Regions from separate parts of the Streptomyces sp. NBC_00670 genome, predicted to be linked through region 1. Evidence: riboswitches for the same ligand, from Rfam matches in the RefSeq annotation. Region 1 holds a riboswitch; the other holds the start of a gene.
What was found. Region 1 has a riboswitch for S-adenosylmethionine ahead of OIE12_RS08875 (aminotransferase class V-fold PLP-dependent enzyme). Riboswitches for the same ligand answer to the same signal wherever they lie in the genome.

Region 1 (7,579 bases):
GAACGGTCTCCTCGACGGCCGTGACCTGTCCGCGGACGACACCGCCTGGGCGATGGACCTCATCATGCGCGGCGAGGCGACCGACGCGCAGATCGCCGGCTTCGCGGTGGCGCTGCGCGCCAAGGGCGAGACGGTGCAGGAGATCACCGGGTTCGTACGCGCGATGTACGCGCACGCGCACGTCATCGACGTCCCCGGGGACACGGTCGACATCGTCGGCACGGGCGGGGACGGGGCGAAGACCGTCAACATCTCCACGATGTCCGCCATCGTCGTCGCCGGGACCGGGGCGAAGGTCGTCAAGCACGGCAACCGGGCCGCGTCGTCGGCGTCCGGGGCGTCGGATGTGCTGGAGAAGCTCGGCGTCGACCTGAACCTGTCGCCGCAGCGGGTGGTGGAGGTCGCCGAGGAGGCCGGGATCACCTTCTGCTTCGCGGCGAAGTTCCACCCCGCGCTGCGGCATGTGGCGGCGGCGCGCGGGCAGCTCGGGATCCGGACGACGTTCAACTTCCTCGGGCCGCTGACCAACCCCGCGCAGGTGCGGGCCCAGGCGATCGGCGTCGCCGACGCGCGGATGGCGCCGATCATCGCCGGGGTCTTCGCCGAGCGGGGCAACTCCTCGCTCGTCTTCCGCGGTGACGACGGGCTCGACGAGCTGACGACGACGTCGACGTCGCGGGTGTGGGAGGTGCGGCACGGCAAGGTGACGGAGGAGGCGTTCGACCCGCGGTCGGTGGGGATTCCGTTGGTGCCGGTGGAGGCGTTGCGGGGCGGGGACCCCTCCTACAACGCGGATGTCGCGCGGCGGGTGCTGGAGGGGGAGGCGGGGCCGGTGCGGGATGCGGTGCTGTTGAACTCGGCGGCGGCGGTGGTGGCGTTGCGGGGGGAGGAGGGTCCACTGGTGGACCGTCTCCGTGACGGGATGGCGCGCGCGGCGGAGTCCATCGACAGCGGCGCGGCCCGGGAGGCGCTCTCCCGCTGGGTTGCGGCCACGCGCCGGGCGTGACGGTACGGGGGCGTGCGGGCGGCATTTTTTCGCCCCCGCCGCCCCTACCCGTCCCGTCCTCAACCTGGGGGCTCCGCCCCCAGGCCCCCCGGGGGTGGGTGGGGGTTGTGGGCAGGTGCGGGTGCGTCGTGGCTGGTCGCGCAGTTCCCCGCGCCCCTAAAAGCTGGGGGCGCCCCCGGTCTTTCAGGGGCGCGGGGAACTGCGCGAGAAGTCCCCACCCACCCGCACCCGACAACGCACCCCGGGCCCCCCGTATCGGGATGTGGGACGGGTTGCGGGGGAGGCGTGGGGTCCCGTAGCGTCGGGCGCAGGTCATGAGTGACAGTCATGAGGCCCCGGCCGACTGTCCGGCAACCCTCCGTCCGTGGCGGGGTGCCCCGGGTGAAGACCAGGCCGCCCGCCACAAGGCCCGCGGCAAGCGCGGACCCCTCGGCACTCCAGGGGTCCTGGTCACCGAGGAGCCCCCCGTGAGCAAGCGAATGCGATAGGGCCGCAGAGCCCCGCCTCCGCACACCCCTTTCACCTCACCCACGCGCGAGCGCGCCCGGGCCGTCGCCCCCGCTCGCGTGGTGATTCCGCCTGCGCCCACGGGAGTTCACCCATGTCCGTCACCACCGCCACCACGGCCACCACCACCCCTCTCCCCGTCCTCGGCCGCGACGTCACCGTCCCCCTCGTCACCGGCGGCGAAGTCACCTACGCCGCCCTCGACTACGCCGCCAGCGCCCCCGCCCTCCAGCGCGTCTGGGACGACGTCGCCGCCTACGCCCCCTACTACGGCAGCGTCCACCGCGGCGCCGGCTACCTCTCCCAGCTCTCCACCGACCTGTTCGAGAACGCCCGCCTCACCGTCGCCGAGTTCCTCGACTGCCGCGCCGCCGACCAGGTCGTCTTCACCCGGTCCACCACCGACTCCCTCAACCTCCTCGCCGCCGCGCTGCCCGCCGGCTGCGAGGTGTTCGTCTTCGAGACCGAGCACCACGCCTCCCTGCTGCCCTGGCGCGCCGCCCGCGTCACCTACCTTGACGCCCCCCGCACCCCCTACCAGGCCGTCGACACGCTGGAGCGCGCCCTCGCCGCCCGCGACACCACCGCCCCGGCCCTGGTCTGCGTCACCGGCGCCTCCAACGTCACCGGCGAGCTCTGGCCCGTCCGCGAACTGGCGGCCACCGCGCACGCGCACGGCGCCCGTATCGTCCTGGACGCCGCCCAGCTCGCCCCGCACCACCCCGTCTCCGTGCAGGACCTGGACGTCGACTGGGTCGCCTTCTCCGGGCACAAGCTGTACGCCCCCTTCGGCTCCGGCGTGCTGGCCGGCCGCGCCGACTGGCTGACCGCCGCCGAGCCCTACCTCGCCGGCGGCGGCGCCAGCCGCAGGGTCACCCGGCGCACCGACGGCGGCGTCGATGTGGAGTGGCACGAGAGCGCCGCCCGCCACGAGGCCGGCTCGCCCAACGTGATCGGCGCCTACGCCGTCGCCTCCGCCTGCAAGGCGCTCACCGAGGCCGGCTGGGACACCCTGGTCGCCCGCGAGAACCAGCTGATCGAGCGGGTGCGGGCGGGCCTGGCCGAGGTGCCCGAGGTGCGGGTGCTGTCCCTGTTCGGCGACGACGCGCCCCGCGTGGGCGTGCTCTCCTTCGTCGTCGAGGGCTGGAACAGCTCGCACTTCGCCGCCGCGCTCTCCGCCGAGTACGGCATCGGCGTCCGCGACGGCCTCTTCTGCGCCCACCCGCTGGTGCGCACCCTGCTCGGCGGCGACCCGCAGACCCAGGGCGAGTGCGGGGCGCCGGAGGCCGCGCCCGGGGAGAAGTCCCTCAACGCGATCCGGGTGAGCTTCGGCGCGGGCACGCCCGACGAGCACGTCGACCGCTTCGTCGCAGCGGTACGGGAACTGGTGCGCGAGGGCGCCACGTGGGAGTACCGCACGCAGGACGGCCGCTGCGTTCCGGCGGTCTGACCGGCCGCCCCGCCGCACCGCCGCTCCGCGGGGCTGGGGTCGTTACGACTCCAGCCCGATGGAGAACGCCGCCTCCAGGTCGTGCTGCGAGTACGTGCGGAACGCGACGTGCGTGTCCGTGCCCTCGACGCCGGGGATCTTGCTGATCCGGCCCGGGATGACGTCCGCCAGCTCGTCGTGCGCCCTGACGCGGACCATCGCGATCAGGTCGTACGTCCCGGTCACGGAGAACACCTCGCTGACGGAGTCCAGTGCGGCGATCGACTCGGCGATCTCGGGGATCCGGTCCACGCTGGTCTTGATGAGCACGATCGCGGTGATCACGGCTGGTTCTCTCCCTCGGGGGCCGGTCTTGTGTCCCTCACTGTAGCCATCGGGCCGTACCGCACCCACGCGTACCCGAAGCCCAGCGCGAACCCCACCACGTGCGCCAGGTAGGCCACGCCGGGCCCCTGGCCCTCCCGGCCCGCCGCCAGCCATTGCAGGGCCGCCCAGAACGGCAGCACCACCCACGCGGGGAAGCGCAGCGGCAGGAAGAACAGGAACGGGAAGAGGCTGGTCACCCGCGCCCCTGGGAACAGGAACAGAAACGCCCCGAGGACCGCCGAGATCGCCCCCGAGGCGCCCACCAGGGTCTGCGCGGAATCCGCCCGCGCCGCCGCGTAGCCGAGCAGCGCGAGCGCCCCGCAGCCCAGGTAGAACAGCGCGAACTCCAGATGTCCGAGCCGCTCCTCGGCCATCGCGCCGAAGACGTACAGGAACAGCATGTTGCCCAGCAGGTGCACCCAGGTGCCGTGCACGAACAGGGCGGTGACCGGGGAGAGCGTGGCCCGCGCGGAGCCGCTGAACAGCTCCACCGGGATCACCCCCCAGCGGGCGAAGTACGTCTGCTGGGCCAGCAGCAGCCGGTCCCCGGTGCCGTACCCCGGGTTGAACCCCGAGGCGGGGCTCATCAGGAAGAGCACGAAGCACACGGCGATCAGCCCGTGCGTCACCGGCGCCGGCTGCCGCCGCAGCGCCCGTACGGCCGTCCTGCCCCTGTCGTGGATCTCGCGGATCATGCGACGAAGCATGACGTACCCGGGCGTACCCGGACGGAGTGCCTCGCCGCGATGGACACACCCGCGGGGGGTCCCGCGCAGGCCGTAGGGTTACGACCCACACGCACCAGGGAAACTGGGGCATCACGGAGACCGGAAGAAGGAAGAGCAGCCACGATGACGGTTCCCCTGCCGACCGAGACGACCCGGTGGCGCTGCACGCTCTGCGGCAACCTCACGCGTTTCGACGTGACCCGCTCGTCCAAGGCGGTCGAGTACGTGCACCTGGACCTGTCCGGCGTGCCGAAGGTGGAGGAGCGCGAGGTGGTCAGTGAGACCATCGAGTCGGTGCGCTGCCGCTGGTGCAACGCCGTGGATCAGGTGGAACTCGTGGACAGGCCGGGCAGCGGCTCCTGAGCGGAGCGGGTACCCGCACAGGGAGCCCCGCGCGGGGCTCCCGTACAGGCAATAGGGGTGACGGATGGCTCAGACACAAGGCGGGGAGCCGGGCGACGGCGCCGCCGAGGTGCTCGACCGTCCGCTGCCCGACGGCGTGCGCAAACGCGTGGTGGGGATCGTCTCGGACGGCTTCGGCGGGCTGACCGTGGCCGAGCTGCCGGCCCAGCTGCGGCAGTACGCGCGGTTCACGCCCACCCGGCGGGCCAAGTTCGCGGGCAACGCCATGGCGGCCGCGGTGGAGACCGACGCGCTGTTCCGGCAGCGCATCGCCGAGAAGCTCAGAGAGGCCCAGCCGGAACTGGCCGGCGCCCTCGACGCCGGGTCCCCGCCCCCGGCCGCCGACCCGCTCGACGTGGCCGCCGCGGCCTATGTGCTGCGCCCTGCGGGCTGGGTGAAGCTGGTGACCGCGGCCGGCGAGGAGGCCCAGCGGGCGGACGCCGAGCGGGCCGACGAGGCGAGCCGCGCCGAGCTGGAGCGGCTGCGCGCCGACCTCGCGGCCGCCCGCGGCCAGGTCCGCGCCGAGACGGAGCGGCTGCGCGCCGAGCTGGAGACGGCGAAGAAGGAGTCCGAGTCGCTGCACCGCAAGCTGCGGGCCGCGCTCAGCGACGTCAAGCGGGGCGAGGCGGCGCTGCGCAAGGCGCGGGCCGAGCGGGAGGCCGAGCGCGCCGAGGGGCAGGCCCGGCTGTCCGCAGCGGAGAGCGAGTCCCGCCGGCTGAAGGCACGGCTGGGGGAGTCCGAGGCCGCCCTGGAGGCGACGCGCAAGGCCGCCCGCGAGGGCCGCAGCGTCGAGGACATGCGGGTCAGACTGCTCCTGGACACGGTCCTGGACGCCGCCCAGGGGCTGCGCCGGGAGCTGGCACTGCCGCCGGTGTCCGTGCGGCCCGCGGAGACCGTGGACGCCGTCGAGCCGGGCCGGATGACCCCGAAGGACATCGCCAACCGGGCGCTGTCCGAGAACGACCCGGCCGTCGTCGACCAGTTGCTCGCGCTGCCGCAGGCGCACCTCGTCGTCGACGGCTACAACGTCACCAAGACCGGCTATCCGCAGATGCCGCTGGAGAAGCAGCGGCTGCGGCTGCTCGGGCAGCTCGCCCAGCTGGCCGCGCAGACCGGCGCCGAGACCACCTGCGTCTTCGACGGCGCCGAACTCGCCGCCCCGGTGCTGCTCGCGCCGCCGCGCGGGGTGCGGGTGCTGTTCTCCAAGCCGGGCGTGACCGCCGACGAGCTGATCCGCCAGCTGGTGCGCGCGGAGCCGCCGGGACGGCCCGTGATCGTCGTCTCCACCGACCGCGAGGTCGCCGACGGCATCGCGCGCGCCGGCGCGCGGCCGGTCGCCTCCGCGGTGCTCCTGAAGCGTTTCTCGCGCGGCTGAACCAGGGCGCCCCGTTCCGGGTCCGTCGTGTCCCGAAGAGGCCGTACGTACCCGTACACGCCAACCGCAACGTCCGTTCCCCTTGCCCGAATTGGGCTCATCGTCACGCAACGTAGTGTCAACGAGGGGTCACTGCTTGTGCGTTGTGGGCAAAATATGCTCGCGGGGGCCGTGTTTTTTCTGATGAGGATTTGAACTGATCACAAGAGGGTCACTAGGGTCAGCTCGAACCTCCACTCGGTTGATCACTTATGGGGAGTGACGGTGGAGGGGCACCGCCCGCCGGCGTGTCGGTAGGCGGCTGAAGGAAGAAGGAGCTCGCCTCCGTGGCGTCCCACCGTCGACCCAAGCAGCCGAGCCGCACGCGGGTGACCGCGCTCACCACCGTCGCGGCCGCCGCCGTCGCCCTGAGCGCGCAGGCCGCCAACGCCGCGCCGAGCGAGAAGCCCAGCAAGAGCGAGGTCAAGGCGAAGGTCGACAAGCTCTACGAGCAGGCCGAGCAGGCCACCGAGAAGTACAACGGGGCCAAGGAGAAGCAGGAGAAGCTGCAGAAGCAGATCAGCACCCTGCAGGACAAGGTCGCCCGGGGCCAGGCCGATCTCAACGAGCTGCGCGAGGGCATCGGCACGATGGCCAGCGCCCAGTACCGCACCGGCAGCATCGACCCCTCCGTCCAGCTCTTCCTCTCCGCCGACCCGGACGACTACCTGGACAAGGCCGCCACCCTGGACCAGCTCAGCGGCCAGCAGGTCGAGTCGCTGAAGAAGATCCAGGACAAGCAGCGCGAGCTGGCCCAGGAGCGCAAGGAAGCCTCCGACAAGCTCAAGGACCTCGCCGACACCCGCACCGAGCTCGGCAAGAAGAAGAAGCAGGTCCAGAGCAAGCTCGCCGATGCCCGGACGCTCCTCAACACCCTCACCGCCAAGGAGCGCCAGGAGCTCCAGGACGAGCAGACGCGTTCCAGCCGCTCCTCCGAGCAGCGCGTCGACCTCGGCAACTCCACCCCCGCCTCCGGCCGTGCCGGCGCCGCGTTCTCCGCCGCCCAGAGCAAGATCGGCTCGGCCTACGTCTACGGCGCCACCGGCCCCTCCTCCTTCGACTGCTCGGGCCTGACCTCCTGGGCCTACGCCCAGGCCGGCGTCTCCATCCCGCGTACCTCGCAGGCGCAGGCGAACATCGGCACGCGCATCTACTCGCAGAGCCAGCTCCAGGTCGGCGACCTGGTGTTCTTCTTCAACGACCTGCACCACGTGGGCCTCTACGCCGGCAACGGCCAGGTCCTGCACGCCCCGCGCACCGGCACGGTCGTCCGGTACGAGTCGATGAGCACGATCGGCGGACCCTTCATGTTCGGCGTCCGCGTCTGACGTCGTGTCCGGGCCCCGGGAGCGCCTGACGGCGCTTCCGGATCAAGGTGGCGTGCCGCCCGAACGGGCGAATTCCCGCACCCCGCGCTGACCCCGCGCCCCGCCGGTGACCTGCGTCAGCGGCGGGGCGCACGGCTGTCCGGCGGTCACTGCCCGTAGCCGTACGGTGACCGGCCCGGCTACTGTCTGCCGCCGTGCCCCTGAACAGGGGTCCGACAGCGGAAGGAGTGCGCCGGTCGTGGGGTCCCATCAGCGTCCTGCACCAACCGGACTGGGCCGGGGGCGTGGTGCCACGCTCGCCGTGCTGTCCGCCGCGGCCACCGCGGCCGCGGCACTGGGGGCCGTACCGGCCGGTGCCGCGCCGCGCGACGGCCGGGC
Region 2 (7,579 bases), 1.4 Mb from region 1:
TCGTAGTCGGAGTCGCTGTTCTCGATCTCGGCGCGGATCTGGTTGACCCGGCCGGCGACCTGGTCGGCGGAGCCGGCGCCGTCGACGATCGTGGTCTCGTCCTTGGTGATGACGACCTTGCGGGCGCGGCCCAGGAGCTCCAGACCGGCGTTCTCCAGCTTGAGGCCGACCTCCTCGGAGATGACCTCGCCGCCCGTGAGGATGGCGATGTCGCCGAGCATGGCCTTGCGGCGGTCACCGAAGCCCGGGGCCTTGACGGCGACGGACTTGAAGGTGCCGCGGATCTTGTTGACGACCAGCGTCGACAGGGCCTCGCCCTCGACGTCCTCGGCGATGATCAGCAGCGGCTTGCCCGACTGCATGACCTTCTCCAGGAGCGGGAGCAGGTCCTTGACCGCGGAGATCTTGGAGTTGGCGATGAGGATGTAGGGGTCCTCGAGCGACGCCTCCATGCGCTCCATGTCGGTCGCGAAGTACGCCGAGATGTAGCCCTTGTCGAAGCGCATGCCCTCGGTGAGCTCGAGCTCCAGACCGAAGGTCTGGGACTCCTCGACCGTGATGACGCCTTCCTTGCCGACCTTGTCCATCGCCTCGGCGATGAGCTCGCCGATCTGGGTGTCGGCGGCGGAGATGGAGGCGGTGGAGGCGATCTGCTCCTTGGTCTCGACCTCCTTGGCCTGGTCGAGCAGGGCACCGGAGACGGCCTCGACGGCCTTCTCGATACCGCGCTTGAGGGCCATCGGGTTGGCACCGGCGGCCACGTTGCGCAGGCCCTCGCGGACCAGCGCCTGGGCGAGGACGGTGGCGGTGGTCGTACCGTCGCCGGCGACGTCGTCCGTCTTCTTGGCGACTTCCTTGACCAGCTCGGCGCCGATCTTTTCGTACGGGTCCTCGAGCTCGATCTCCTTGGCGATGGAGACACCGTCGTTGGTGATCGTGGGGGCGCCCCACTTCTTCTCGAGGACGACGTTGCGGCCCTTGGGGCCGAGCGTCACCTTCACGGCGTCCGCGAGCTGGTTCATGCCGCGCTCGAGGCCGCGCCGCGCCTCCTCGTCGAACGCGATGATCTTGGCCATGTGAAGTGGTCCTCCCGGACTGGGGTGGATTGCTCCGGACCGCGCCCGCGCCCGCGACGGACGGCACCGGCGGATGGTTCCTTGCCCCACCTCGCCAGGGCCTCACCGACCCGGTCCTTCGTTGTCACTCTCACCGTGTGAGTGCTAACGCCAATGATTAGCACTCACCCCCCGAGAGTGCAAGCGCCACCCCGTCGGACCCGGACAGACCGAAGGGCCCGCGGGCACCCGACGGTGCCCACGAGCCCTTCGTTCACGTCGAACTTTCAGTCGGCGCGCGCGTCAGCCGGCAACGCGGACCATGTCCGCCTGCGGCCCCTTCTGACCCTGCGAGATCTCGAACTCGACCCGCTGGCCCTCTTCCAGAGTGCGGTAACCGTCCATCTGGATCGCGCTGTAGTGGACGAACACATCCGCACCACCGTCGACCGCGATGAAGCCGTACCCCTTCTCCGCGTTGAACCACTTGACGGTGCCCTGAGCCATGCCCAACTCCCCTATTACTGGCCCTTGCACGGACCCGCACTTCGCGGACCCGGGTCAGACCTCACCCCCCAACGGTTGGGGGCGTGCGCCGGAACGCGTCGACCGCGGCTGAATGTATCTGTCCAACTGCCGTCTGCAACAGGTCAGTCGGACGAGAAATCTGGGCACGACGGGTCGGGAATATACGGAGAATTCCCCGGAATTCAGGGCAAGTCGGGCCGCACAAAAGGAGCAATAGTCGCAAAAGGTCCGCACACTTTGGCTACTTCTTGTCGGAAGCGCGGCAGGATCCCCCTGCCCCGGTCACAGAAATCCGGGGCGCGTTCCCCAACTGTACCGTGCTCAACCATGCAGAATTGCCCCCTCCGTTTCTCTCACGGAGGGGGCAATCCGATGAACACACGGTGATCGACATTACCGAAGGTAACGTCAGCCGCTCGACCGCGGGAACCGCTCAGCCGCCGGCCACCGCCGGAATGATCGACACGCCCGCACCCTCCGGCGTCGCCGTGTCGAGCCCCTGCTCGAAGCGGACGTCGTCGTCGTTGACGTACACGTTGACGAAGCGGCGCAGCTTGCCCTGGTCGTCCAGGACCCGGGCGGCGATCCCGGTGTGGTTCTTCTCCAGGTCCGCGATGACCTCGCCGAGGGTCGCGCCCTCGGCGCCGACCTCGGCCTTGCCGCCGGTGTAGGTGCGCAGGATGGTGGGGATGCGAACGGTGACGCTCATGGGGGTGATGACCTCCGGTCGGATGCGAGGCGCCCCGTAGGGGCGCGGTGGGGGAAAGCGGGGCGCGAGCCGGCCGGCTACGCGAGCCCCGCCTCCCGGAAGGAGTCCAGGGACGGCCGGATCGTCGCGGTGAGCCCCGTACCCGCCACCGCGTCCAGCGTCTTGAGGCCGTCCCCCGTGTTGAGGACGACGGTCGTCAGCGACGGGTCGAGCACACCGGCCTCGATCAGCTTCCGCGTGACGCCGACCGTCACACCGCCGGCGGTCTCCGCGAAGATGCCCTCGGTCCGCGCCAGCAGCCGGATCGCGTCGACGATTTCCTCGTCGTTGACGTCCTCCACCGCCCCGCCCGTGCGGCGCGCGATGTCCAGGACGTAGGGGCCGTCGGCCGGGTTGCCGATCGCCAGCGACTTGGCGATGGTGTCCGGCTTCTGCGGCCGTACGACGTCGTGGCCCGCCTTGAACGCGGTCGACACCGGCGAACAGCCCTCGGCCTGGGCGCCGAAGATCTTGTACGGCTTGTCCTCGACCAGCCCGAGCTGGATCAGTTCCCGCAGCCCCTTGTCGATCTTCGTCAGCTGGGAGCCGGAGGCGATCGGCACCACGAGCTGGTCGGGCAGCCGCCAGCCGAGCTGCTCGCAGATCTCGTACGCCAGCGTCTTGGAGCCCTCGGCGTAGTACGGCCGCAGGTTGACGTTGACGAAGCCCCAGCCCTCGCCGGCCGGGTCGCCGATCAGCTCGGAGCAGAAACGGTTCACGTCGTCGTAGTTGCCCTCGATGCCGACGAGCTCGCCGCCGTAGACGGCCGCCATGACGACCTTGCCCTGCTCCAGGTCGTGCGGGATGAACACGCAGGAGCGGAAGCCGGCCCGGGCGGCGGCGGCGCCCACCGCGCCGGCCAGGTTGCCGGTGGAGGAGCAGGACAGGGTGGTGAAGCCGAAGGCGCGGGCGGCCTCGATGGCCTGGGCGACGACACGGTCCTTGAAGGAGTGCGTCGGGTTGCCGGAGTCGTCCTTGACGTACAGCCCGCCGGTGACGCCGAGCTCACGGGCGAGGTTGTCGGCCTTGACGAGCTTGGTCCAGCCGGGGTTGATGTTCGGCTTCGTCGCCACGTCGGCCGGGACGGGCAGCAGCGGGGCGTACCGCCAGATGTTCGCGGGGCCGGACTCGATCTTCCGGCGCAGTTCCTCGGTGTCGTGCGCCGAGAAGTCGTACGCGATCTCCAGCGGCCCGAAACACTCCTCGCAGGCGAAGACCGGTCCGAGCGGCACGCGGTGGCCGCATTCGCGGCAGGAGAGCGCGGCGGCGGGGCCGAGATCGACGGAACCGGCGCCGGAGGGGGTGGAGTCGGTGGATTCTGCGACAGTCTGCACAGCCATGTGAGGCGAGGCCCTTTCTCCTCATCTTCCTCACGACGCATCTCGCCGTGAGACGGATTTGGCACCTTCCCTAGCCGGGAGCCTCGCGAAGTGATCGACGATGATCAGCGATTACGAGACCGGCTGGAGGGTTGCCGGGGCTTCATCGGGCCGTGTCCCTCTGCCCCTCTGGATGAGCGGTATTCGGTTGTGACGTCGGCGACCCCCGGCATGCGGCGGTCATCGGCGTTGTTCAAGACTGTAACCGAAGGCCAGGACACTTGAGAGAGTCGTCCGTACCGCGAGATGGATCACAAAAGGAGCCACCGACCGTGCTGCAGGAAGTCGAGCATTGGCTGAGCGCACGCTCATGGTCCGTGGCAGACCGCCCGTTGCACCAGGTCATGGCCGCCAAGCGGGCCACGGGCCAGTCGGTGAGCGTGGTGCTCCCCGCGCTCGACGAGGAGGCGACCGTCGGCGAGATCGTCGCCGCGATCCACCGCGACCTGGTCCGGCAGGTGCCGCTCGTCGACGAGATCGTGGTCGTCGACTCCGGCTCCACCGACCGCACCGCCGAGGTGGCCGCGGCGGCGGGCGCGCGGGTGGTGCACCGCGACGCGATCCTGCCGCGCATCCCGGCCCTCCCCGGCAAGGGCGAGGTGCTGTGGCGCTCGCTGCTGGTCACCCGCGGCGACGTCGTCTGCTTCGTCGACGCCGATCTGCGCGAGTTCTCCTCCGACTTCGTCACCGGCATCGTCGGACCGCTGCTGACCGACCCCGAGGTGCAGCTGGTCAAGGCGATGTACGACCGTCCGCTGGCCGGCGCCGCCGGGCAGGGCGGCCGGGTCACCGAGCTGATGGCCCGCCCGCTGCTGAACATGCACTGGCCGCTGCTGGCCGGCTTCGTCCAGCCGCTCGGCGGCGAGTACGCGGCCCGCCGCTCACTGCTCGAACAGCTCCCGTTCCCGGTCGGCTACGGCGTCGAGCTCGGCATGCTGGTGGACGCGCTGCACACGGTCGGCCTCGACGCGCTCGCCCAGGTCGACGTCGGCGTGCGCCGCCACCGGCACCAGGACGGCCAGGCGCTGGGGCGCATGGCCGCGGCGATCTACCGCACCGCCCAGCTCCGCCTGGCCCGCGGCCACCTGCTGCGGCCGACCCTCACCCAGTTCGAACGCGGCCCGAACGGCTTCGAGCCGCGCACGCATCCGGTGGACACGGAGGAGCGTCCCCCGATGACCCAGATCGCGGAGTACGCGGACCGGAGGGTGGCGTGAGGCGCACTGTGCTGCCCGTCCACGTTTGAGGGTTTCGGGGCCGGGCTAGGTTCAGGCGTATGGCTTCCACGTTCGGTGCTGCTCAGGTCCTGGTCGCTTCCAACCGGGGACCCGTCTCCTACACGGTGCGGGAGGACGGCTCGCTGCACGCCAAACGGGGCGGTGGCGGACTGGTCTCCGGGCTCTCGGCCATCGGGCCGGACGCGGGCGCGCTGTGGGTCTGCTCGGCGCTGAGCGACGGCGACCGCGAGGCCGTGCGGCGCGGGGTCGGCGAGGACGGCGTACGGATGCTGGACGTCCCGGCCGACGTGCACGCGGACGCGTACAACGGCATCGCCAACTCCGTGCTCTGGTTCGTCCACCACATGCTGTACCAGACCCCGCTCGAGCCGGTGTTCGACCAGGAGTTCCGGCGCCAGTGGGCCTCCTACGAGGCCTACAACCGCGCCTTCGCCGAGGCGCTGGCCGAGGAGGCGGCCGAGGGCGCGGCCGTGATGGTCCAGGACTACCACCTGACCCTGGTCCCGGGGATGCTCCGGGAGCTCCGCCCCGATCTGCGGATCGCGCACTTCTCGCACACCCCGTGGGCGCCGGTCGACTACTTCCGGCTGCTCCCGGACGACATCGCCGAGCAGGTGCTGCGCGGCATGCTCGGCGCCGACCGGCTCGGCTTCCTGACCCACCGCTGGGCCGACGCGTTCACCGCGTGCGCGGACGCGCTCGTCGGCGGGCTCGGCTCCACGCGGATCGGCGTGCACGGCCTCGGCGCCGACGCCGACTTCCTGCGCGCGCGCTCGCACGAGGCCGACGTGGACGAGCGGATGGCGGTGCTGCGCGAGGAGATCGGCCCGGAGCGGAAGACGATCGTCCGGGTCGACCGGACGGAACTGTCGAAGAACATCGTGCGCGGACTCCTCGCCTACGAGCAGCTGCTCGCCTCCCGCCCGGAGTGGCGCGAGCGGGTGGTCCACGTGGCGTTCGCCTACCCCTCCCGCCAGGACCTCGCGGTGTACCGGGAGTACACCGAGGAGGTGCGGCGGGTGGCCGAGTCGGTCAACGCGCGCTACGGGACGGACGGGTGGACACCGGTGCTGCTGCACGTCGAAGACGACTTCGCCCGGTCGCTCGCGGCGTACCGGCTGGCCGACGTCGCCCTGGTCAACCCCGTACGGGACGGCATGAACCTGGTCGCCAAGGAGGTACCGCTCGTCTCCGACGAGGGGTGCGCGCTGGTGCTGTCGCGGGAGGCGGGGGCGTACGAGGAGCTGGGCGAGGACGCGGTGGTGGTGAACCCGTACGACGTCGTCGCGACGGCGGAGGCGTTGCACGAGGCACTGTCCATGCCGGTGGGTGAACGCGCCGAACGCGCGAAGCGCCTCGCGGCGGCGGGCACGGCCCTGCCTCCGTCGCGCTGGTTCCTGGAGCAGCTTCACGCGCTGGAGAGCTGAACGCCCGGGGGGTGACCGGGGGGTTTCCTCGCCTCCGCCGCCCCTTCCCATTCCCGTCCCTCCGGGGGCAAGCCCCCGGACCCCCAAAAGATTGCGCAGTTCCCCGCGCCCCTGATCAGGGGCGCGGGGAACTGCGCACGGGGTCCAAGGGGCGGAGCCCCTTGAGGGACGGGAAGGGTAGGGGCGGCGGGGGCGAAAGAAATTCGCCTAGCCCAGCCGCGCCGCCAGCGCCCGCAGCAGCCGTACGACGCCCGCCGGGCCGTCGGCCACGACATCCGCCCGCTTCGCCAGCTCCGCCACCTCCTCGCTGCCACTGCACACCAGCACCCCCGGCACCCCCTCCCCCCGCAACCCCTCCACCGCCGCGAAGGCGGGCAGGTCACCCAGGTCGTCCCCCGCGTACAGCACCGCCCCCGCACCCACCTCCCGCACGTACTCCGACAGCGCCACCCCCTTGTCCATCCCCGGCGGCCGCAGCTCGAGCACCATCCGCCCCGGCTCGACGATCAGCCCGTGCCGGGCCGCGAGCTCGGACAGCGGCACGCGCAGCGCCTCGAACGCGGCCTGCGGATCGGCCGCCCGGCGCGTGTGGACCGCGACGGCCCGGCCGCCCTTCTCCTCCACCCAGGTCCCGCGCCACGCCCCGACCCCGTCGAGCACCCCCGGCAGCTCGGCCCGCACGGCGGCGACCCCGGGGTGCGGCGCCGGCGCGCTGACCGTGCCGGTCACCGCGTCCCACCGCTCGGCGCCGTAGTGCCCGAGCACCACCAGGTGTTCGAGCCCGGCGACCCCGGCGAACCCCCCGTGGCGGACGGCGACACCCGCCGGGCGCCCGGTGACGACGGCCACCGAGGCCACCTTCGGCGCGAGCGCGGCGAGCGCGGGCACCGCGTCGGGGTGCGCCCGGGCCTGCTCGGGGTCGGCGACGATCGGGGCGAGCGTCCCGTCGAAGTCGAAGGCGAGGACCGCCCGGCCGGGACGGGCGAGGATCGCCTCCAGCCCCTCGCGCCCGGCCTCGGTCGCGGGGGTCGGAACCGTCGGAACGGTCGGCTCGGTCGGATCGGCGTCACCCGTGCGGTGCGACGCGTCCCCGGGGTCCATGGAGTCCGTGTGGCTGCCCATGTCTTCGACACTATCCGCGCAGGCCCGCTCGTACGCCTGAGCCGCCCGTACCCGCCTGAGCCGCCCGCACGGCTGGGCCGCC

Region 2: it holds a riboswitch for S-adenosylmethionine, as region 1 does, so the genes downstream of both, thrC (threonine synthase) here and OIE12_RS08875 (aminotransferase class V-fold PLP-dependent enzyme) in region 1, are expected to answer to the same signal.

Annotation. Positions count from the first base shown of each region.
Region 1 covers NZ_CP109017.1:1,989,517-1,997,095, reverse strand. Annotated here, with positions in the region: gene trpD (anthranilate phosphoribosyltransferase) at 1-1,006, shown strand, start outside; SAM riboswitch class IV at 1,317-1,433, shown strand; gene OIE12_RS08875 (aminotransferase class V-fold PLP-dependent enzyme) at 1,608-2,963, shown strand; gene OIE12_RS08870 (Lrp/AsnC family transcriptional regulator) at 3,006-3,287, opposite strand; gene OIE12_RS08865 (rhomboid family intramembrane serine protease) at 3,284-4,024, opposite strand; gene OIE12_RS08860 (hypothetical protein) at 4,181-4,420, shown strand; gene OIE12_RS08855 (NYN domain-containing protein) at 4,485-5,834, shown strand; gene OIE12_RS08850 (C40 family peptidase) at 6,161-7,201, shown strand; gene OIE12_RS08845 (C40 family peptidase) at 7,440-7,579, shown strand, end outside.
Region 2 covers NZ_CP109017.1:3,352,843-3,360,421, forward strand. Annotated here, with positions in the region: gene groL (chaperonin GroEL) at 1-1,076, opposite strand, end outside; gene OIE12_RS14870 (cold-shock protein) at 1,359-1,562, opposite strand; gene OIE12_RS14875 (MoaD/ThiS family protein) at 2,017-2,292, opposite strand; gene thrC (threonine synthase) at 2,370-3,671, opposite strand; SAM riboswitch class I at 3,690-3,850, opposite strand; gene OIE12_RS14885 (glucosyl-3-phosphoglycerate synthase) at 3,983-4,927, shown strand; gene OIE12_RS14890 (alpha,alpha-trehalose-phosphate synthase (UDP-forming)) at 4,987-6,375, shown strand; gene otsB (trehalose-phosphatase) at 6,583-7,497, opposite strand.